Regions from separate parts of the Alteromonas sp. 38 genome, predicted to be linked through region 1. Evidence: predicted binding sites of a transcription regulator. Region 1 holds the regulator's gene; each other region holds the start of a gene.

Region 1 (5,978 bases):
GCATTGATTTAAGCTTACCGCCATGGAACATGTTCAAAAAGAAGGTTTCTAGCATGTCGTCACGGTGGTGGCCAAGCGCAATTTTAGTGGCGCCTAATTTTTTGGCCGTGTTGTATAAAATGCCCCGACGTAATCGTGAACAAAGCGAACACGTGGTTTTACCTTCAGGCACTTTGTCCATAACAATAGAGTAAGTATCTTCTTCTACAATTTTGTATTCAACACCTACACTCTCAAGGTATTCAGGAAGTACATGTTCTGGAAATCCTGGCTGCTTTTGATCTAGATTAACCGCAATAATGTCAAAATGAATTGGCGCGATGCGTTTTAAAAACATAAGAATATCAAGCATGGTGTAACTGTCTTTTCCTCCGGACAAACACACCATCACTTTATCGTTATGTTCAATCATGCCGAAATCAGCAATCGCTTTACCTACATTTCGACGAAGTCGCTTTTGTAGCTTGTTAAAGCTGTATTTTTGTTTGTTTTGAGACGCGGTTAACGGGGCGTCTGCACGGTTTGTGCCTGCACTGGTCATATCAATAGCTTGGTTACTGCGAAAAAAACCATTATACAGTAATCAGGTAAAATTGAATGTGCGAGGTTAAGATTTTTTGTATCTTGTCGGCACTAGCCGCTAGCAAAAAACAATAGCGCAAAAGACTATAGAGCGGTGCTAGCAAACAGTGCCGACAGGCTGTGTACAAACACGTTTGCATTACCGTGAAAGGGGCGAAATAAAGCCGTCTGGTTTTATTGCCAGTACATCACACACAAGTTCATCAATAACATGTTCAGCCGTGTTACCTATAAGGGCCGCGGAAATACCTACTCTGCCAACGGTACCAATGATCACAAGTTCGGCATCGATATCTTTGGCTATTCTTGGAATGACTTTTTCAGGAAGCCCCTCTTTCACATAACAGCGCTCGCTATCGATAGCATACTTTTCGCTGTGTGTGTTCATCTCGAGTTCGTGATGATGCTTTACCGCGTTGTTGTATGTGTCTGGGTCGAACTCAGGAACTTCAATAGCAATATTAAGCGGTGTAGCAGGGTAGCTGTTAACCAAATTTACGTTGCCGCTGAGTAATGCGGCATAATCGTTAGCAATAACTGTGATTTTGTCGTTGAGTAGCGCATGTTCGTCGTCTTCACTGCCTACATTTACCGCCGCAATAATTTCGCCGTTTTCAGGCCATTCATGTTCTTTAACCAACAATACGGGGGAGGGGCATTTTCTAAGGAGATGCCAGTCTGTAGGAGTAAAAATAACGGAGGCTAAATCGTCATGGCGCTTGGTTGCTTTTACAACCAAGTCTATATTGTTATCTATTACGTACTGCACAACAGCTTCAAAGGCACGGTTATTCCACTCAACAACAATATCGGTTTTTTCAAACCCTAAATCGCTAAGGATTTTCCGTAACCAACCCGCATGTTCCTTAGTGACCGCATCGCGCATAGCTTCACGATCATCAGGGCTAAGCATGGTTGTCATATCGTAAGATAAGTCGTAAACCACCAGCATGGCGGTGACAGAGGCACCTGTCTTTTTGGCAAGTTCATATGCACGGCTAAGCGCAGGTTGGGTATCTCTATCGGCTTCAATGACCGCTAAAATACGTTCATACTTAATCATAACCCCTCCAAACATTTTTAGATTTTTGGTTGCTACAATTTAAGTGTAATACCTATTTGCTATTACGTAACTTGTTTTAGATCAAAAGCTTTGATGATTAGCTATTACAGGCGATATTAGGTGCAACCACAGACGTTAAACGTTGTGACATCTCATCAAAATCTAAAATAGTGATGAGTTTACCGTCCACTTGGATAATATTTTCTTTTTGAAAACGGCTTAATAAGCGGCTAATGGTTTCAATAGTTAGACCCAGGTAGTTCCCAATTTCATTTCGGGTCATGGTTAGGTGAAATTCTTTATTTGAAAATCCACGTTCTTCGAAACGTTGAGAAAGCTGAGAGAGGAAATACAATAGACGTTCTTCCGCTGAGCGCTTATTAAGCAACATCATGAGGTCATGATCTTGTTTAATTTCCGCACTCATGAAACTCATTATTTGATGTCTTAACTTCGGAAATTGAACCGACATCTCATCAAGCGTCTCATACGGTAATTCGCACACCATGGCGGTTTCTAATGCCTGGGCATAGCTTTGGTGCTTGTTTTCCCGTAATGCATCGAAGCCGATAATATCGCCAGGGAAGTGAAAACCTGTAATCTGCTCTTCACCATCTGAATTGGTGACGAAAGACTTAAAAGAGCCCGTGCGTACTGCGTAAAGAGAGTTAAATGTATCTCCCGACTTTACCAGCAAATCACTCTTGTGAAGGGGTTTCTTTCGCTCAATAATATCATCTAAAGATTCAATCTCAGTCTTGTTTAGCGCAACGGGTAAACACAAGTGGCTGAAACTGCAATTTTGACAATGAATTGAGAATTGGCTTCCTTTGCTCATAAGTTCAAACTATAAATAGGGTCGACTTAATATAATCTTACTCTTTTGTTTATGAAATTGCTGCATAAATTAAAAAGAGAGCGTAAATAGCCAATATTCCAGAAAAGCATTGTCTTACCACGGGGTGCCTGAAACCGGCTATTAGGTACTGACTACCTGCGCTTGCCGCCAGCAAAGTGGGCAGAGTACCTAACCCAAAAAATAGCATAATGGCAGCGCCGTCAACGGCCGAGCCTGATGCTAATGACCACGTTAACGTGGAATAGACCAACCCGCAGGGAAGCCAGCCCCATATAAAACCATAGGGTAGTGCATAAACCGGGCTTTTGAATGGAAGAAATCGTTTAGATAAGGGCTGAATAGCTTTAAATAACCCGCGCCCCATAGCTTCAATATAATTCAATCCTTGCCACCACTTTCCCAAATAACACGCTAAAAGCACCAGCATAACGCCACTAATCAAAGATAAAACGGGTTTAGCGATAGGCACAAATTCGGTTGCCATTTGGCCGACAGCGCCTGTAATAGCACCGGCTAATGTGTAGCTGAGGATACGGCCAAAATTATAGGCAAGGGTGTAGGGTAAAGCAGGTTCATTACTTGGCGTTACCGTGCGTAGTGCCGCAACAATACCGCCACACATGCCAACACAATGCACTCCACCAGCAATTCCAATGAAAAAGGCAGAGAATATATTAACCTCTGTCATCAGTTTCTTTACGTTGTTGTAACTGCTTTCGCTGCTCGGCTAGCTTCTTTTCATCACCTGATAAATCATCATCAAACAAAATGCTATAGCCCTGTCTATCAAGGTCTTCAAACTGATTGGTTTTAACCGCCCAGAAAAAGATAACCAGCGCCAACGCAACAATGATGATAGCGATGGGAATTAAGACGTAAATGATACTCATGTTATTTACTTAATAACCTCGTTGAATTGGTGACCACAATAATACTACTCAGTGACATGCCAACCACGGCCATCCAGGGAGAGAGTAAACCCGACACCGCAAAAGGAAGAATGATTATATTGTAACCTACTGACCATGCGATGTTTTGCTGAATTTTACGCTTTGCCTGTTTAGCCACTGAAAATAAGGTTGGTACCGACAGCAAGCTGTCTCCCAGCAAAATAACATCTGCCGCTGTTTTGGCTACATCGGTGGCGTTTCCTACCGCAACCGCCACATCTGCACTTGCAAGAACAGGGGCATCGTTTATACCGTCGCCCATCATCATGACTTTGCGGCCTTGCTTTTGTAACGTATGCACCTGAGAATACTTTTGCTCAGGCGATAGGCCACCTTTCGCTAAATTGATAGGTAAGCTGGCAGTAAGTGCATTAACATTATTTTGTGTATCACCACTTAACACCACCAATTGATGTGCATTCAGTGCGTTGAGTGTCGCTAAGGCATCTTGACGCAAGCTATCATTGACGCAGAACGCCGCCATTAATACACCGTCGGCACACAAAAACACATTTGCCGGTATGTCTACCTTAGAGGTGGTTGGTAAGTTACAAAATACGGCTGAGCCCATAGTAAAAACTACGTTGTTTATCTCACCACTAATGCCACCACCTGGTGTAACGGTAAATCCGTTCATGCTATTAGGTGGGGTTTTATTTTGTGACTTAACATTATCGCTGTCGAAGGCACGCGCAATAGGGTGCTCAGAACGAGACTCTAACAATGCGGTGAGCGCCATTACCTGCACCGGATCTACCCCTTTAGCAAACCAGCGCTGTTGCAACGAGAACTTGCCTTCGGTTAGTGTGCCGGTTTTATCAAGGGCAATAGTATCAATATCGTTGAGTTGCTCTAACGCATCAGCACGCTTTAACAAAATGCCCTGACGATTTAGCTTTGCCATGGCACAGGTTAACGCTGACGGTGTGGCTAAGCCAAGGGCACAAGGGCAGGTTGCCACTAATACCGAGATGGTGATCCAAAACGCTTCTTCACTGCCCACAAACGACCAATAACTGTATGTTAAAGCCGATATCAACAACACCGAGAACACAAAATAACGGGAAAAGTTATCGGCAATTTGCGCGGCTTTTGGTTTACTTGCCATGGCGCTAGCCTGCAAACGTACTATTTGGTTGACTAAGGCATGCTTTAAGCTTTGGGTTACTTTAACCGTTAGTGTACCATCTTGATTTACTGTACCACCATAAACTACATGGCTGGTCGATTTACTTACGGGGTTAAATTCTCCCGTTAACATAGACTCATCAACCGCAGCAGTGCCGTCTAGCACGATACCGTCTACAGGGATGGTCTCACCAGGCTTTATTAATACAACATCATCGGGCACTAGCAGCTTTGCTAGGCATTGAATCATACTGCCATCATCTTGAATTTTAGTGGCAGATACAGGAATATACTGCATCATGTTGGCTGAAATTTGCGCCGCACGGTGCCTGCTTCTATGTTCGAGGAATCGGCTTAACAGCAGTAGAAAGATAAACATGCATATGGATTCAAAATACACTTCACCTTGCTCTAGCAAAGTGGAACGTAAACCCGCAAAGTAGGTGCCAAATACCGCGAGGGTGACAGGCACATCCATATTCACGGTTTTTGCGCTTATTGCCTTCAAAGCACCTAAATAGAACGCGCTTCCTGAATAAAGTACTACTGGGGTGGTAAGGGTGAGTGCAACCCAATAAAAGTATTGACGGGTTTCTTGTTCAATGGCACCAAACCAATCGAAGTAAAGCCCAGCCATTAGCATCATCACCTGCATGGTCATGATGCCTGCCAAGCCTAACTTTTTAATAAACGATTTTTGCTCGCGCTTATAGCTCGCTTCATGTTCATCAGGGTGAAACGGTGAGCCAACATAACCTATGCGTTTTAGTGTGGTGAGTATCTGGCTAAGCTTAATAACATCGGGTTCCCAGGTTATTAGTGCGCGGCGCTCCTGAACGTTTACGGCGACTTGCGCAATGCCGGATACTTTTGAAAGCTGCTTTTCAATCAGCCAACCGCACGCTGCACACGTTATGCCTTCAAGGGTTAGCTGTATTTGCTTGTGCTGTCCTTCGTCAAAAACAAACTCTTCTTGAAGGGCTGGGTCGTCATAAACATTAAGCGCAGAAAGGCTTTCTAATATACCATCGTCTGACTTTTGGGCAGGCTCAGTACGAAACTGATAATAATCTTCTAAGCCATTATCAACGATGGCCTGAGCAACCGCTTGGCAACCAGGGCAGCAGAGCTGCCTAGTTTCACCTAATATTACTGCTTCGTATTTGTGTGTTGCATCGTTAGGTAACGCGCAATGGAAACAAAGGTTCTCGCTCATTACGGGTTAAACTTGATAGCGCCAGAATAGGGGAGTTGAAGCGTATTTTGTACTTTCCAGCTGTCATCTATAGGAGAAAGCGAAACTTGCCACTTACCGGTTAAGTCTTTTTCAACAAAACCCCGGTAAATACCATTAGCATCACGACTTAATAATACACTTGTATCACGCTCTTCTATG
Region 2 (5,978 bases), 230 kb from region 1:
GGTTAGCGCTTAACGAATGGTGTTCGTTGTCGGCGGGCATATTTGCGCCATTGTCTTCATACTGAGCATCAATAGACAGCTCTACCTCGTGCTGCAATGCACTCAACATTTCATTAGCGCTCCAACTGAGTTTCCAACCGCCAAAGCTAAGTGCTAAACCCGCAATTAACTGAGGGTCTACCACTAAGTTGAGGGTTATAGTCAGGCTATCGCCGCCAGCCTGTTCAGTAGCCCGTTGGGAGGGGTGGTCAGTTAGTATGTCTTCTAAACATGCTTTTAGGTGCTCACATTGTGGTTGTGATAAAGGGGCGATACTACGTACTGTGGCATGCCCTTGGTTTTTTTTGATAGCTAGGCATAACTCATGGTGTTGCACTTCGCTAAGGGCCTTAAGGTGCGATAAAAGTTTGTCGAACATTTTATCTTGAAGTTGTTGGTCTGCGAGTTCGCTTATTACCTTACGACTAAGGGCAAACACTTCTTTCACGCTTTTATCAATCACTTCGTTTTGTAACATTTGAATTTCAGTATTCAGCGCATTGGTGCGTTTTATTGATAACGCATCGGCTTGTGCTTTTGCATCTTGTAAGGCGGCTAAGGTTGCTTTGTGTGCTTCTGCTTTGGCTAATTCAATAATGGTTGAACGTTCAGCATCTATATTGGTTAGTTTTTCTTTATATTGAGCTTCAAGGTTCTCTGCGTGTTTCTTTTGGGTCTCGGCATTAGATAGAACACTAGCAATTTTATGTTCACGGGCATCAATGCCATCAAGAATAGGCTGGTATAAAAAGCGCTTAAGCAGCCACACTAATATCAAAAAATTGATAATTTGTGCAATAACAGTAAACCAATCGATAGGCATGGTTTAGCCTCCATTTTGGGCAATAAAATAATTCCAAAACGGGTTACTGAATAACACAATCATTGAGACTACAAAGCAATAGATAGCAGTTGACTCAATCATGGCGAGCCCTACAAATAAAGTACGGGTAATGGTGGGCGACGCATCGGGCTGTTGGGCAAGCGCGTTTAGCGCACTGGCAACTGCTTTTCCTTCTGCAAGCGATGGCCCCAGCACACCAATACCTATGGTAAGACCTGCGGTGATAATTGAGCAAATTGCTATTAACGTAAGACTGTCCATTATTCTGCCTTTTGTTGTGGTGGCGTTAGGGTAAGGGAGGCTTTCGCACTAACCGTGCTGGCAGCGGCAATGTAAACCGATGCCAATACAAAAAAGATATAGGCTTGAACCATACCGGTCAGCAGGCCAAGCAGTGACATAACAACAGGAAAAATTAGCGGCGAAATAACCAGTAGAATGGCTAAGATCATGGCGCCACTCATCATGTTTCCAAACAAGCGTACGGCAAGGGCTAGGGTGCGTGACAACTCGCCTACAATATTGAAGGGCAACATGAAATACGTGGGTTCCGTGTAAGAAAGTAGATACTGTTTCACCCCTTTGTTTTTTATTCCGTAAAAAGGCACAGATACAAATACACAAAAAGCCAGCGCAAGGGTGGTGGATAGGGAGCTACTAGGCGGCTCAAATCCAGGGAAAATAGTCAATAGATTTGCCATTGCAATGAACAAAAACAATGTACCCAGAAACCCCATGTAGCGTCGCGGCTTATCTAAGCCTGCATCTGAAATTTGGTCATTGATGGTGATGACTATTATTTCTAAGGCATTTTGCCAGCGTGAGCGGTGATTCTTTTTATTGAGGTTACGAGTGATAAAATAGGCGCTAACCACCAGTATCGCCATAATGACCCAAGTAAAAACAAGCGTAGCGCTCAGTTTAATTACGCCATATTGCCAATACACAATTTCATCCGGGCTAAGGTGCATGATGTAGTGCTCCTTTTTCTGCGCCGGTAGGATTGGCGTTATTAGTGATTTTAGTCATTAATATTCTGCCTATCACAAAACCTGCCAAGCAGGCTGATAGACGCCAAATATCATTATTACCCACCCAGTAAAAAACACTGATTGCCGTCCCCATGCGTAGCAATAAGCTACTTAAGAACCATAGCGCTGGCTGCGTGGCATTCATGCCTTTTTTCACGGTAAACCACAGGGCATAGAAAAAACAGCAACCTAGCATTGTGCCTATTAGAAAAGGCAAAATAAGTGAGGTTAAACTTAAATTTTCGATGGGTATCATTGCTAAGTAGCTCCTTATTCGTTTTCTTTACTTGTTTTCGTTTTGGGCACAGTGTTTGCCTTAGTGGGAGCCTTAGTGTTGGCCTTCATGGTGACGGTAGGGCTATGCATTGCTGCATACTCTTTGCTAACCCAATTCCACGCAATAAAACAGCCCAACGTTAACCCTGCCAGCAAAAATATAAGCGTATAAGCGCGAGAATCACTAATACTGGCGTCAAGCCAAATGCCTAATGCAATACCCAAAAGTGTGGGAAGTGCTACAGACCAACCCACAATACCCATTAACCCTAATCCAAACCACACGCCTGGGTGTTTATGGCGCTTAGCATATAACTTTAATGCCACTTTCTTTTCTACTTGATGAGACATGTTCTGTGAGCGTGGCGTTTTATTGTTTTTAGCTTTAATGGGTGGTTTATCCATAAAGCTACTGCTGAGACAGTGATGAAAATTGTTTGAGAAACCCGGTTTCCAACTTAGCTAACACAGCCCGCAGGGCTTGTTGCTCTTCATCCAGATGAATAAATTCTTGGGTAACCGCTTGTTGCAAGGTTTCAAGGGATTTCCCACTTATTGCTCTTCTAACGGAAATAGAGACTTGCTTTCCCGTTTTCACTAACACCCCTTGGTCAATAGCAATAAACTGCGGGGATTGGTTATTACATTGATAAGTTAAAATTCCTGGTACCAAGGGGGTGATACAATCTAAACGGTGAGGCAGAATGCCAAAACTTCCTGAAGGGGTTTCAACAATCAGATTGCTGATGCCTGAAAGCTGGGCAAATATTTGATTGGGTAAAAGAATATTAACCTGCATGATGTGCCTCATCTGATGCTGTTTTAGGTGCTTTATGACCGCTAATCGCGTCATTAATATCGCCAATCATGTACAACGCGCTTTCGGGATGCTCGTCAAATTCACCGCTTAAAATGCGTTCGCAACCTTCTAATGCTTGTTCGATAGTCACGAACTTTCCTTTCATGCCAGTAAATTGCTCGGTAGTGAAAAATGGTTGAGTAAAAAAGCGCTCTAATCGACGGGCTCTTGCCACAACATTTCGATCTCTTTTAGATAACTGTTCTAACCCCAACATGGCAATGATGTCTTTTAATTCATTGTATTGGGCAAGAATATGACGAACCTGTTGTGCTATTTGATAATGTCTATCACCAACCACATTAGGCGTAGCTAGTTTTGAACTTGACTGCAACGGATCGACGGCAGGATAAAAGCCTTCACTAGCGCGTTTGCGTGATAGTACTAAGGTTGCTGATAGGTGAGAAAAAGTATGCACCGCTGCTGGATCGGTAAAGTCATCAGCAGGTACATAGACTGCTTGAATAGACGTAATGGCACCGTTTTGTGTATTGGCGATACGTTCTTCTAAACTTGATAATTCAGTGCCGAGGGTGGGTTGGTAACCCATTCGTGATGGCATTTGGCCCATTAGGCCAGACACTTCAGAACCCGCTTGAATAAATCGAAATATGTTGTCGATGAGTAATAGCACATCTTTCTTTTCGTCATCACGAAAGTACTCAGCCATGGTTAGCGCGCTGTGACCTATTCTAAAGCGGCTTCCAGGAGGTTCGTTCATTTGCCCGAATAGCATAACCATGTTGTCTAACACTCCAGCCTGTTTCATCTCGCGATAAAGCTCTTCACCTTCTCTGCAGCGTTCGCCTATACCGCAAAATATACTTACGCCTTGTTGGTGGCTTACCATGTTGTGGATCATTTCGGTGAGCAAAACGGTTTTGCCCACGCCAGCGCCACCAAATAGGCCCGCTTTTCCGCCTCGCTCAAGCGGACACAGAACATCAACGATTTTTATGCCGGTTTCAAATATCTGTAGCTGGCTGGAAATACTAACAAGGGGAGGAGGGGATTGATGAACGCTGCGCCGCTCTGTGTTATTAATAAAGGGTTTGCCATCAATAGCTTCACCAAACACATTGAACATTCTGGTGAGTATTGAAGGACCAACGGGCACTTTTAGCGGGCCTTGTGAACTTTTTACTAACATACCGCGAGCTAAGCCCTGGGTAGGCGTTAGCGCAATAGTGCGTACCTTTTCTGCCGAGAGTTGAGAAACCACTTCTAACGTTATTTTACCGTCATTAGCGTAAATGATGGTGTGGATGTCTGGCAGTTGATTAGTAAAACGGATATCAACAATACTCCCTCTTACCGCCACAATAACGCCAACATGCATCGCATCTATTTGTTCTTTGGTTGAATGTGTCACTTGATGCTCGCTCAATAAAAGATGCTATCACACCAATAGAATACGTCGTTTATTTATTGAACAATTTGACCTTTATCAAACATTTTGAATGTTTGATTTAAATACATAACAGTTTAATGATTAAACTGCATCGGATTTGAATATGAACTCCAGGCAGTGATAACATTAAAAAATGAATATGACTCACGCCTTTGTCGTGAATTTTAGTCGGGTATCTTAATTGGGTATCTTAATCGGGTATTGGGCCGGGCAATGATACCCCTCATTGCCGTTCGCTAAGGTGACCGGTGATTAATGGTGCCGGTGATTAATGAAACTCTTGATGAAATCAGCATTAGTTTGATAATGCTTACTTAATAAATGGAATTAGTAGTATATGAAAGTTTTACCTCTCGCCATCTTATCTTTAGCATGTTGCTCTTGTGCGACTGTGAAAACAATTTCTCCTGACAACAACCATGTTCAAATTGAACATCAAGGTAAGAAAAGTTACTGCGAAGAAATACCTCGTGTATATAGTGGTTTTTCATACAATATATGTTTGTTAAACGGTGAACCAAGCCGACGTGAAAATATCGGTTCTACGTTTGGGAATGTCCCTTTCTTTGTTATTGATGCAGCGTTTTCTATTGTGGCTGACACTATTGTTATTCCATACACCGCAGTACAACAGATAGACAAAGGCAGCATTAACGTTAACTAAGCTACACTTTCACTCGCTTCTTTATCGTTTAACTCCTCGTGTAAAAATATTCAACTTTACGTAAAGGCGATGGTAAGACGTCCATCGCCTCCGCTAAGGTTGATTTTACTAAGATAATAAAATGGAACGCTTGTTATGAATATCAATGCGACATTGTTTGGGCAAGTTATTGTTGTATTTGCTTTACTCATGGCTGCGCTTGGCTATTACTTAGGGAAGCGAAAAACCCAATCGCCTAATCTTACCGCAGTCGTAGCTTTCTTTGCTGCACTCGTGCCGCCGTTAGCAATTATATTGCTAATCGTACTGGTACTAAAAAACGATGTGCAAACGTCAAAAACATAACCTTGGATTAACGAAGCATGCCCGCTAAAGCTTTCGTTTAGCGCAATTTAGTAGCACAAACTTATACGCCCATTTTTGAGCTTCTAGATTACGCCTAGAAAGACTACACCTAGAAAGGCACGCAACATATCTCGTTACACCTCACTCTTTGTCAGCAAAGCAGCTATTGCTTATGCTGCTCTTAAGCTAAATGCAGCGGGCGTGTCGCTTTCAATTCACCTAGAAGCATCTATAAGCGGCTCAAACTGCGTCACATACACGTGGGAATGATGATGGAAGAAGTTATTGTAGGGGAAGTAGCCAAAGGTCTCTTCAGGGCAGCTGGTTACCTAATTATTGAATTGTTTTTTTGGACAGTTTGCTATTGGGTAGGTTGGCCTATTTGCAAAGCGGTCACGTTTGGCGGATACCCAAAACAAAATAATCTACGGCGCTCAGAAAGTGAGAACGGACGGGAAAGTGAAGGCCGAAATTTTGGTGGCCGTAGTAGTAATCAGCACAGTAATGCA
Region 3 (5,978 bases), 1.5 Mb from region 1:
GCGATTAACTCTTTACTTCACCAACGATAAAAACTAACTTAAAAGATAAGCTGAACTTATATAACAATGATCAATGGACAAACGATTACGATGGCTGAATAACCTGCTTTGTTTTGAAGTAGCCGCACGACATCAAAGCTACAGCAAAGCAGCAGAGGAGTTGTATATTTCACAAGCTGCGGTAAGCCAACAAATGCGGCAGTTAGAGTCTAATTTAGGCGTTAGCCTGTTTCGGCGGCAAGCTCGAAAAATGCTATTAACTGGGCCGGGCAGAACGCTTTTTGCATCCTGTGAGAAAGGCTTTAGTGAAATCGTTAATGGTTTGAATCAAGTACATGAAGAGCCCTTGGAAGGCAGTTTAACCGTTACCTCCACTCAAGCTTTTTGCGCTTTGTGGCTTATGCCCAACTTGTTCGAATTCTTTAATGAATACCCCAACATTAATATCAATATTCAAGCATCTAACCGCATTGAAAGTTTACATAATGGTGATATCGACATAGCGATACGATTTTATAACTCTACCACTGCGTTGCAGGATGATAGCCTTATTACAGAGAGGTTTGGCGAAAATGGCGTAGTACCGGCGTGTTCCCCCGAGTTTCAAACCCAAATGCAGCTGCACAGTGTGAAAGATCTTTTGGGTACACGCCTGCTAGCACTTGCCGGTGAAGAGAGAGCGAATTGGGAGGCATACTTCGAACACAGTAAAATAAACATTTCCAACAAAAAATTAAGAAAGACAGTAGTGTCTTCTAGCGATCTTGCGCTTAGCGCAGCGCTTGCAGGCCATGGCGTGATGCTAGCGTCGGATATTATGATTGGGCAGTACTTAAAATCGGGGCAACTCGTGGTGCCCGTTGATATTCCCCACCCAATACGCTGGAAATCTCACTTTGTTTATCTGAAGAACTCCCCCAAACAAAAGCGCATAGCGCATTTTTGCAATTGGCTTACAAAAAAGATGGCGGAACACGAGGTACTACAAACGTAAAAATAGGTTAAAACCGCGTTAGCCGACGATGAAGATATTCATTCTCCTCTGTCAGCTTTTCTTTTTGTTTCAGTAACTCAACAATCATCGCTATCGCAACCCAATCTAACTCCAGTTGATCATATAACGTTATGGCTTTTTTCACCCAACGTACACTGCTGGTATCGAACATCCAGTCGTTCTTATCGTCGCCTGAAACAGGTTCAGCTATCCCGTAATCGATAACTTCAACTATCATTTCTTGGTTTAACCGTTCTACTTGGCAAAGTTCTTCGAATGATATTACTAGCAGCGTATCAACCATTTTCTTTACTCCATTGTGAGCGAGGGTCGTCGTGTTTTAATTCCGCTAGTTGTTGCCATAATGCTTTGTCTTTATCACTGGTTGTGTTTGGTATAACGATTTTTAAAACTGCAATCATATCGCCAACGCCGGTTTTCATTTTAAGCCCTTTACCCTTAACCCGTAATTTTTGGCCTGTTTGACTATTTGGCTTGATATTTAAACTAATTTTGCCGGTCAACGTTGGCACTTCAACCTTGCACCCCAGTGCTGCTTCCCACGGTAAAACAGGTACAGTTAGAACAAGGTTATGCCCTTCAACATCAAACAATGGGTGCGGTACTAAACGTATGTGTAAATAGAGATCGCCATCTCTACCTTGCCCCTGCCCTTTGCCACCCTGGCCTTTAAGCCTAATCCGCTCTGAGTCAACCACGCCGACTGGTATCTTAACTTTTAGGGTTTTATTGACGTGTTTAATCTGCCCATTTTCTAGTGATGGCATGGAAAACTGAATTGTTTTTGGCGCTTCAGAAAACAAATCTTCAAGGAATACTGGCACTTCAATCTCAGCATCTTGGCCGTGATTGCTAAACCCTGAAAAATCGTCTGCTTGATGACTACGCGGCCCCTGATTAAAACCACCGCCAAATACGGAATTAAAAAAGTCTGAAAAGTCCCCGCCAGTGTGAGCACCATTGAAATCATTATTGCTCTGCCAGCCTGGTGGCGGTTGAAAATTATCGTGTGAAGTAGCACCATATTTTTTCAATTCGTCATATTCAGCTCTGCGCTGCGGATCTTTAAGCACCTCATAAGCTTCAACTAATTCTTTAAATTCTTCGTCAGAATTACTGTCAGGCTGCATATCTGGGTGCAGCTTTAGGGCAAGCTTACGATAGGCTTTTTTTATTTCCTTTAAATCAGCATCTTCTTTAACACCAAGGATCTGATAATAATCTTTAAATTCCATTCAATGATGCTCAGCGTAGTGACTATAAAGTACTTAATATAGCGGATGCCGATAAAGCATCATTTGATATTGATCAAATATCAACAGGTCTGCAAAAAGACGTTTCAATGCTCAGCAGTATCCTTCGCAAAAACATTATCAAATTAAATTTGATAATTATTCAAAAACAACACTGTTTTTCACTTAGCAATTAACATCTATTCTTTACTCATCGACATAGCAAATACCAAAACCAGTGCAAATACACAGCAGTCTTCAACGGTGCTATTTGGCCTTTTTGAATTAATTACTCCATTACAGGAAAGACAATGAAACTATTTAAAGCATCTCTTATTACTGCGGCTATTGGCTTATCAAGTGTTGTAGGAGCGCTGGCAAATGCAGTAGAAGTGGGCCCACTAGAGCCTGTTACTCAATTTACTGAATATCGTGGTGGTGGCATTACTATTACGCCAAGCGGCCGCACTATTATCAGCATGCATCCACTAGACAACCCTAAAGTGAAGGTGGTTGAAGTGATGGCGAATGGTTCAAAACAACCCTTCCCTACCCCTGATTGGGCGGATGGCCCAGAAGTAGGTGAAGTGGGATTAACATCTGTTATTGGTGTTCACAGCGATAGCGAAGGCGTAGTGTGGATCCTTGATATGGGCAGCGAAACATCGCCAGCACAGATAGTGGCTTGGGACAGCGTAACCCATAAGCTTCACACAACTATTACGTTGGCAAAATCATCGCTACAACCAAACTCATTCATCCAAGATTTCTCTATTGATGAAAAACACGGCAAAATTTATATTGCCGATATGACGTTCGGTAACTTTGCAGGGGCTACTAAGCCAGCAATTATTGTTGTCGACTTGAAATCTGGCAAGTCAAAGCGTGTACTGGAAAACGCAGCACAATTAATGCCTGAAGACAGAGATATAGTTATTGAAGCTTCTTTATTAGCGTCAAAAACTACAGAAGGTGAAACCAACGCGTTACGCTTTGGTTTAAACCCAATTGCCATTGATGATAAAAACGATTGGTTATATTTTGGTGCATTTACTGGCACAAAAGTCTACAGAATTCCAACATCAGCCATTAGTAACACAAAAAATTCAGACAAAAAACTGGCACAAAGCATTGAAGTTTATGGTCCTAAAAACCCAAGCGATGGTATTGCTTATGCACCAGGTGGCGGAATTTTAGCCACAGATCTAGAGCATAATGCGGTGGGGTTAACCACGAAGGGCCATTACGAAATACTGGTTCAAGATAAACGTCTTTCATGGCCTGATAGCTTGGCGGTAAGTAATGGTTATATTTACGTAACCCAAGATCAACTGCATCAACATCCTGCATTCAGCCAAGGCTTAGGTAACGCTAAACCACCTTACACACTTTACCGTTTTAGCTACCAACCTTAATACTATTTTAAATGGGTGCAATGCACCCATTTAAGCCTGATTTATTTTTCTATTTTTTTAATTATTCGCCAAATGCCCGCACTATTAAGGAACCTTTCATGCCTGAATTAACAATTGTCGCCAATATCACTGCAAAGAAAGACAACATTGATGTTGTAAAATCTGAGTTGAAAAAACTTGTTGAAATGACATTACCCGAAGAAGGCTGTATCACCTATGACCTTCATCAAGGTATAGAAAACCAAGCGCATTTTATGGTTTACGAAATCTGGGAAACCCGTGAACTGTGGCAAGCACATAATGAAAGTAAGCATTTAACTGAGTTTGTTGCCGCAACAAAAGGGGCATTTGAGCAATTTACCGTTGATGAAATGATGAAAGTTAATCAAGGTACGTTATGAAAAGTATCGTCAAGATAGGTGTAACTAACCTGTCGTTTCACCACGTGGCGGCGTCGCTTGTTTCGAATGTGCTTAACAGTATGGGATTTGATGTACAAAGAATCTACTCTCCCCATGAAACTAACTTTGAAAAGCTCAAATCTGGTGACGTTGACTTACTAGCGTCTGCTTGGTTACCGTCTAGTCATGGCGTATACAAGGCAAATGTTGAGAAAGTAATTTCATTAACAGAGCTCGGTTTGCATTATGAACCTTATGCCTTGTGGGGAGTACCGGATTACATTCCTGAATCTGCAGTATCAGAAGTTACGGATTTATTAAAACCGTCTGTCATTGAAAAAATGAACGCTAATATTCAGGGAATAAACCCTGGTGCGGGTATCACCCGGTTTTCAATTAAAATGATGGAAGAATATGGTTTAAGTAACGTGGGCTATAAATTCCATACTGGTACTGAAGAAGACTGTTTTACTGCGTTCGAAAAGCAGGTCGAAAAAGAAGATGGGTTTGTTGTTCCGCTTTGGAAACCTCAGTTTTTGCACTTTAAGCATAAGATCAGAGAAATTAAAGACCCTAAAGGGTTATTAGGTGTTGTAGATCGTGCCGTGCTTTTAATTCGTGATGATAAAAAGCAGTTGTTGACCAAAGCGCAATTAAACAAGCTAAATGCTTTGCGTTTCAACAATGATGTTATTGCTGAGCTTGATTATCACGTATCTAGAAATAACAAACCGTTAGACGATGTTACCAAAGCTTGGTTAGTTTCAAATGAAATTATTCCCGCTTAAGCAGCAATGACATTAAAGCGCAATTTAAGGCCTGATTTAATCATCAGGCCCTTCTACAGTAAATACCAGGTGTCTTCGCATATCTTTTAGAATAACCCCTTTTTTCACCATGGCGGCGCTTAATCGCTTTCGCCATTTTAATAATACCGGTTCCGCGGCAGCTAAGGATTGTTCATCTTCAAACTGAAAGCGCAGTAATAAAGAACTTGGGAACATCTCGTATTTCATATCAAACCAGCACTGCACCATGCCGGGAATTTCAGCGCGCCCTTGCTCTTCAAGCATATTCGCGACATCAAGGACAAGTGCTTGTTGTTTAATTTGCACTTTAGAAAGTTTTTTCATCGATAGGGTCCATCTTAGGGGCTAACGTTCGCAGACGCTAAACTTAAACGAAAACCTAGATAAATACCAAGGAAGCAGAGCTAATCAACAAAAAATTCAAAGTAAAAAGCTCACTACAGAATAGTTTTAACACGCCTTTTGGTGGCGCAAACAAGAGCTACACCCAATATCTCCCGAACTCACAAAAAAACTTAACCTACTGAATTAAATATATTTATCCATCCCGTAAGTCTCACTTCATGAAGTATTTTTAAACCGTTAAGTTTCCGTAAGTTCTTTTTCGTAGGATCCGGCAATACTCACTCCAACACCAATCGCTCTATAGATGCAGATTGCTGTCGTTTCACGATGGATTGGTAATTTCCACCCTACTTAAAGGAATGAACATGAAACAGTTAATGCTAGGTTGTTGTGCAATGATCTTGGTGTTTCCTGCTTGGGTAAGCGCAGTTACACAAACAGACAATCACTATGCAGCAAATAAAAGCAATGGCTATATTGCCTACATGAGTGAACCAGAAACCCTGGTTATCGAGCAGGGAAACAGCACTTTGAAACGTGAAGTTCACCTGCCCCGAGTTCATCAAGCCGCTGAGTTTAGTTGGTCGAATGACAATCGCTACCTAACTTTTACTACGCATAACCAGCACCTGTGGCTATATGATTTACACCTTGCCACGCTTCGGCTTATTGAGTCGATGCCAAGCACAGCACCTGAAAGCAAATACTCACCCCAATGGTCAAACGCAGGAGATTGGTTGCTATTTATTTCGCACAACCAA
Region 4 (5,978 bases), 2.8 Mb from region 1:
GGCGGGCACCCTGATGGGCATCTACGCTGGTGGCCCTGACATTATAGATGGTGAAGAACCTCAATACGCTAGTAATAGTGATGTCATAAATGGAAACGGGCTTTTTACAGATAAAGTACAGCAACCTGCACTTAAAATTGGTGAAGTCATTGTGTTTAAAACTTTTGAGTCAGCTAGCTACGGCATTATAACTCGAGCAAAAGAAGGCGTAAGACGCGGCTTCATTGTGGCAAAACCCTAACACGTTATTGCCGCTTATTATTTAGGAGCGGCCATGACAACTTTCCAGCCACATGAAGTAAGCAGTAATGCTGTTAAAGCCTTGGATAAAGCCCTAGGCAAAGAACAGATAGCCTGGCTGACAATGGCTTCAGCAATAAATATCGCAACAGGGAAGTGGCTTAAGGCGCTTGAAGCAGAATCGCTTAGCGCACTAGCATTATTGGATGGGATTCATAAAACCGCTTTCACTTCGGGTGCTCTCCATACCCTTACACAAGCAATTTCTCCTAACTTACTTGAAAAAGCGACACGCTGGCATGCTTCACATGCAAAGCATCATATTGTCACCCTAGGGTGCACACACTACCCTGAGCGATTAAGGACCCTGCCAAATCCCCCGTTGGTGTTATTTGTTATAGGTAACATTAATACGTTAGTTATGCCTCAAATAGCGATTGTAGGGAGTAGACGGGCGAGTCATCAAGGTAAGCAAATTGCCACTGATTTTGCCGAAGCACTAGCAAGTAACGGCGTAGCAGTAACCAGCGGGTTGGCAGCAGGAATAGATTCAGCTGCCCACAAAGGTGGTTTGGTGTGCGAAGGTGGCACCCTTGCGGTAATGGGGACGGGGCCTGATATTGTGTACCCCCCTAAAAATGTATCACTACACCGGGACATCGTGAATGCAGGGGGCGCTTGTATTACCGAGTTCTTTCCAGGTGTATCTGCTAAGCCTTGGCATTTTCCCCGAAGAAACCGAATAATTGCTGCTATGTCACTTGGAACCCTAGTCATAGAGGCAAAAATAAAGAGTGGTACCTTGATAACTGCGAATTTGGCCGCAGATATGGGGCGTGAAGTATTTGCAGTTCCTGGAAGTATCTTCCATGCTTACTCCGAAGGATGTCATTGGTTAATTCAGCAAGGCGCTAAGCTGGTAACCTGTGTTGATGACATTTTCGATGAAATTGTAGTGTCGACTGGTGAGAGAGAATGCCAGAACGAAGCGTTAAGTAAAAAAAGTGAAGTGAATAACTTGGCAACCGATAAATTATTAGATAGTGTGGATTACGACATCACCGCTATTGATGTTATAGCGCAGCGCTGTACCTCTCCTGTTAATGAGGTTATGGCATCATTATTAGAATATGAGTTGCGTGGTTTAGTAGCTGCTGTCCCTGGTGGCTACATTAAATTGAGGGGAAAATAATATGTTCGATATCCTCATGTACCTGTTTGAAAACTTCATTCACAGTGAAACTGAAATTCGAGTCGATCAAGACGAGCTTACCGAGGAGTTGGTACGCGCGGGTTTCCATCATGATGAAATCTACAAAGCATTAGCGTGGCTTGAAAAGCTAGCGGCTTTGCAAGAAACAGATATTAAGCCTTATTTTTGTAAAGGGATTAGTACCAGCCTCAGTCGTATTTATACGCATGAAGAGCAGATGCGATTAGACGTAGAGTGCCGTGGCTTCTTGTTATTTTTAGAGCAAGTGGGCGTGGTAGATGCGTCAACGCGAGAAATGGTAATAGACAGGGTAATGGAAATAGACTCTTCTGAATTCTGTTTAGAAGACCTAAAGTGGGTAGTGCTAATGGTACTGTTTAATGTGCCAGGTAAAGAAAAAGCCTACGCACAAATGGAAGATTTATTATTTGATGAACCTGACGGCGTGTTGCACTAATGTGCTTCATGTCGTGCTAGTTGCTGGTTTATGTCGAAAATTGATCATTCACTTTTCTCTGCGCACGAACATGCCTTAGAAGACGCTTTCGGTGATTGTCCCGATTGCGGTAAACCACTGCATATAAAAAACAGCAAATCAGGCCCTTTTATTGGCTGCACCGGTTACCCAGACTGTCATTTCAGCAAGCCATTACACGATAAACAAACTACCTTATTAAAACTACTTGATGGAGTTTCCTGCCCAGAATGTGATTCTACCTTGGCTATCAAGAAGGGGCGGTTTGGTATGTTTATAGGCTGTACCAATTTTCCTGAATGCCACTATATCTCGCCAATTAAACAGCAAGAAGACACCCACGTTACTTGCCCTAAGTGTAAAAAAGGACAACTTGCGTCCCGCACCAATAAATACGGTAAGCAGTTTTTTGCGTGTGACCATTATCCCCACTGTCGTTATGTGCTAAATTTCACGCCAGTAAATGAAACATGCCCCGATTGTGGCTGGACCGTTCTGATTAAAAAGAAAGGCCAAATTTGTTGCCCTCAGCCAGCGTGTGGCTTCAAAAAAGACGATAAATAACACCTACAGAGAAAAACACTAATGAGTATCCCGACCAAGGGGCAAGTAGACACTAGCGACCCAATTGTATCCGCGTTTAAAAATGGTGACTTATTGGTTTATCCTACCGAAGCGGTTATGGGCATAGGCTGTGACCCAGACAACGAAGCGGCTGTGTTAGCGCTCTTAGCATTGAAGCAGCGCCCCATAGAAAAAGGGGTAATTTTGATTGCCGCTAACTATTCTCAGTTATTACCTTATATAAATGATGAAGCCATACTTCAGCACAGACGTACTGAAATTGTGTCTAGTTGGCCTGGGCCAAATACTTGGCTGCTACCTAAGTCGGCGTCGACGCCACAATGGTTAACTGGCAAGCATGAAAAAATAGCGGTTCGAGTCAGCAACCATCCAGTGGTTAAAGCTTTATGTGAAAAGCTAGAAAAGCCACTTGTATCTACAAGTGCCAACCTAACTGGCCAACAACCCGCAATCACGCAGCAGGATGCAATCAATATATTTGGTGATAGTGTTTTCTATATTGATGGGGAAGTAGGTGGCCACGCTAAACCCAGTACCATCCGTGACGGCGACACCGGAGAGATAATAAGATCATGATTGACCCCCAACACGTAAATCAACAGTTAGACGGTAAAGACGCCGGTGAAGTAATAGAACAAGTAAAAGCGTACTTATTGTCTTTGCAGGACAACATTTGCCAAACCTTAGAACTTGCCGACGGTAAAGGGCAGTTCAAAGAAGATTCTTGGGTTCGCGAGGAAGGTGGTGGCGGGCGTTCACGGGTTATTAAAAACGGCGCAGTAATAGAGCAAGGTGGGGTTAATTTTTCTCACGTGTTTGGTAGCCAAATGCCGGCGTCTGCCACGGCTAACCGTCCGGAACTTGCGGGTAGAAACTTTCAAGCCATGGGGGTCTCGTTAGTTATTCACCCACACAACCCCTATATTCCAACGTCTCATGCAAATGTACGCTTTTTTATTGCCGAAAAAGAAGGTGAAGCCCCTATTTGGTGGTTTGGCGGTGGGTTCGATTTAACCCCGTTTTACCCCTTTAAAGACGACGTCGTGCATTGGCACAATACCGCGAAGAAATTGTGTGCTCCCTTTGGTGAAGACGTGTACGGGAAATATAAGAAGTGGTGTGATGACTACTTCTTCTTAAAGCATCGCAATGAAACACGTGGTGTAGGCGGTTTATTCTTTGACGATTTAAATGATTGGGGTTTTGAAACTTCATTTAACTTTATGCAGGCAGTGGGTAATGGTTTTGTCGATGCTTACGTACCTATCGTAGAAAAGCGAAAAAGTACCTCATACGGTGAAAGAGAGCGTGACTTTCAGCTTTATCGCCGTGGTCGCTATGTAGAGTTCAACTTGGTATTCGATAGAGGCACCTTGTTCGGGTTACAAACTGGTGGTAGAACCGAATCAATCTTAATGTCTATGCCACCACTTGCCCGATGGGAGTATTGCTATACTCCAGCCCCAGGTAGCGCGGAAGCAAAGCTAACTGATTGGCTTCAGCCTACAAACTGGTAATATTTTGCACCATGGGTTCTTCCTGTGGTGCCATTCCCTTGATCCACATCAAATTCCCTCATTACCAAGGTATGTAGCTAGATTGCACCTTGCGCTGGATCAAATTATTTTCTTTTTAAACGTTTACAGTGTCGTCATTATCATTAAACACACAAGAGACACACAATGCGTACACACACACTTTCAGCCATATGTATTTCTTTAGCGCTTGCCGCTCCTTTTGCTTCTGCTCATGAAAAGGGTGATTGGATAGTTCGTGGTGGATTAACAACCGTTGCGCCCGACGAATCATCCTCTAACATCATTGCCGGTGGTAGCGATTTAGGTGTAGCACTGACTATCGATAACGATACCCAGTTAGGATTAAACGTTGCTTATTTCATCACCGACAATATCAATGTTGAATTGTTGGCCGCAACGCCGTTTACTCACGACGTGAATTTTTCAGTTAACGATCCACTAGGGACAGGTAATACATTGGGAGAAGTCACGCACTTACCCCCAACTGTTACTGTTAACTACTACTTCAACGATGCTAATGCTGCTTTTCAACCTTATATTGGTGCAGGTTTAAACTATACCTTTATCTTTGATGAGTCATTTACGGCTGCAAATAAAGAAGCAGGCCTTGAAGATTTGTCTTTAGATAATTCTGTAGGTATTTCTGCACAAGTGGGAATGGACTATCAAATAGATAAAGAGTGGCATGTTAATGCGTCAGTACGTTACATCGATATTAATACCGAAGCGTCATTTACCGTAGGTGGTGCAGAAGGTAGAGTAAACGACATTGATATTGACCCTTGGGTTTATACTTTGTCTGTAGGCTATACATTCTAAGATTCATCTAATGAGGTAAGTTACGTTTATATAAGTGGCTTATTAAGCTCGGATAACCTTGAATCTTAATCTGAAGCGTTCCGTATCTCACGGAGCGCTTTTTATTTAGTATTAATCATATGCGTGGCAAGTTGATCTAGCGCGTTAAGAAGTTGCTGCGCCAAAGGAAGGTCATCAACCGACTCGTGCATGGCTTTTCGCATACAGTACATCCACTGGTCTTTTAATTCTGGGGTAACACTAAAAGAAAGGTGTCGTGAACGTAGCCGTGGGTGACCATATTGCTGCTGATAGGTATCAGGTCCGCCTAACCATAAACTTAAATAAAGAAAAAACACTTCTCTGATTCTATCTGTTGGCTGAGGATGAATAGCGTAAAGCTCTTTTGCAATAGGATCATCACGCATAATGTCATAAAAACGGTTTGCCAAAAGGCGTACCTTATCCTCTCCACCTATTCGGTAATATGGTGTAGTCTCTGACACAGCAGGTTTTTCCTTTCGTATCGATTTAAAGAAGTTAGACATTCCCATGACAGACAGCCTTATTAATAACAATTCAATGAAAAAGTTTGCCGTTTTCGGTAACCCTATTGTTCAGAGTCTATCACCAACTATTCATCAAATGTTCGCTAAGCAATGTGGCGAGCAAATTAGTTACGAAAAGATCCTTGCGCCAGAAGATGGTTTTACGCCTGAAGCGAAGGCATTCCTAGCGCAACCAGACGCTATAGGTTGTAACGTTACTATGCCGTTTAAACAAGATGCCTTTGCCCTTGCCAACGTAGACGACCAGGCTGCGTTAGATGCAAAAGCGGTTAATACATTAATGAAGCGTAGCGATGGCACCGTTGCAGGTTTTAATACCGATGGCGTAGGGTTAGTAAATGATTTACTTAATCATGGTGTACAACTGCAAGGTAAACGCGTGCTATTAATAGGTGCAGGTGGAGCGGCAAGAGGTGTAATAGCACCGCTTATTGCTTCAGGTATAGCGTCGTTACATCTTACTAACAGGACAAAGGCTAAAGCAGAAATAGTGGCAAGTGAAACGGGCGGAGGAAAGGTTAAGGTTGTTGGTATAGAAGACTGCGATACAGTAGCCCCAC

The links. The regulator FNR, encoded in region 1, switches genes on or off when oxygen is low (the NO sensors DNR and NnrR bind a similar motif). The targets are predictions, from matches to a motif close to TTGATCTAGATCAA.
Region 2: atpD (F0F1 ATP synthase subunit beta) is a predicted target of FNR. The motif match lies at 4,487-4,500, and genes of this name have one in related genera.
Region 3: FLAVO9R_RS14760 (DnaJ C-terminal domain-containing protein) is a predicted target of FNR. The motif match lies at 2,314-2,327, and genes of this name have one in related genera.
Region 4: FLAVO9R_RS20345 (OmpW/AlkL family protein) is a predicted target of FNR. The motif match lies at 4,069-4,082, and genes of this name have one in related genera.

The regions. Positions count from the first base shown of each region.
Region 1 is NZ_LR733300.1:1,909,635-1,915,612, reverse strand. Features, by position in the region: gene ttcA (tRNA 2-thiocytidine(32) synthetase TtcA) at 1-541, opposite strand, end outside; gene uspE (universal stress protein UspE) at 722-1,645, opposite strand; gene fnr (fumarate/nitrate reduction transcriptional regulator Fnr) at 1,743-2,483, opposite strand; gene FLAVO9R_RS08160 (sulfite exporter TauE/SafE family protein) at 2,533-3,192, opposite strand; gene ccoS (cbb3-type cytochrome oxidase assembly protein CcoS) at 3,179-3,394, opposite strand; gene FLAVO9R_RS08150 (heavy metal translocating P-type ATPase) at 3,396-5,798, opposite strand; gene FLAVO9R_RS08145 (FixH family protein) at 5,798-5,978, opposite strand, start outside.
Region 2 is NZ_LR733300.1:1,675,257-1,681,234, forward strand. Features, by position in the region: gene FLAVO9R_RS07195 (F0F1 ATP synthase subunit B family protein) at 1-862, opposite strand, end outside; gene FLAVO9R_RS07200 (F0F1 ATP synthase subunit C) at 866-1,144, opposite strand; gene FLAVO9R_RS07205 (F0F1 ATP synthase subunit A) at 1,144-1,854, opposite strand; gene FLAVO9R_RS07210 (ATP synthase subunit I) at 1,844-2,170, opposite strand; gene FLAVO9R_RS07215 (AtpZ/AtpI family protein) at 2,185-2,595, opposite strand; gene FLAVO9R_RS07220 (F0F1 ATP synthase subunit epsilon) at 2,600-2,989, opposite strand; gene atpD (F0F1 ATP synthase subunit beta) at 2,979-4,388, opposite strand; gene FLAVO9R_RS07230 (YceK/YidQ family lipoprotein) at 4,798-5,124, shown strand; gene FLAVO9R_RS07235 (hypothetical protein) at 5,260-5,469, shown strand; gene FLAVO9R_RS07240 (hypothetical protein) at 5,742-5,978, shown strand, end outside.
Region 3 is NZ_LR733300.1:3,391,170-3,397,147, forward strand. Features, by position in the region: gene FLAVO9R_RS14750 (LysR substrate-binding domain-containing protein) at 74-994, shown strand; gene FLAVO9R_RS14755 (chaperone modulator CbpM) at 1,002-1,298, opposite strand; gene FLAVO9R_RS14760 (DnaJ C-terminal domain-containing protein) at 1,291-2,250, opposite strand; gene FLAVO9R_RS14765 (L-dopachrome tautomerase-related protein) at 2,559-3,662, shown strand; gene FLAVO9R_RS14770 (putative quinol monooxygenase) at 3,761-4,063, shown strand; gene FLAVO9R_RS14775 (glycine betaine ABC transporter substrate-binding protein) at 4,060-4,851, shown strand; gene FLAVO9R_RS14780 (hypothetical protein) at 4,888-5,196, opposite strand; gene FLAVO9R_RS14785 (hypothetical protein) at 5,583-5,978, shown strand, end outside.
Region 4 is NZ_LR733300.1:4,699,961-4,705,938, forward strand. Features, by position in the region: gene FLAVO9R_RS20315 (LysM peptidoglycan-binding domain-containing protein) at 1-241, shown strand, start outside; gene dprA (DNA-processing protein DprA) at 275-1,432, shown strand; gene FLAVO9R_RS20325 (DUF494 family protein) at 1,434-1,910, shown strand; gene FLAVO9R_RS20330 (DNA topoisomerase family protein) at 1,941-2,492, shown strand; gene FLAVO9R_RS20335 (Sua5/YciO/YrdC/YwlC family protein) at 2,514-3,089, shown strand; gene hemF (oxygen-dependent coproporphyrinogen oxidase) at 3,086-4,030, shown strand; gene FLAVO9R_RS20345 (OmpW/AlkL family protein) at 4,196-4,870, shown strand; gene FLAVO9R_RS20350 (group II truncated hemoglobin) at 4,972-5,403, opposite strand; gene aroE (shikimate dehydrogenase) at 5,432-5,978, shown strand, end outside.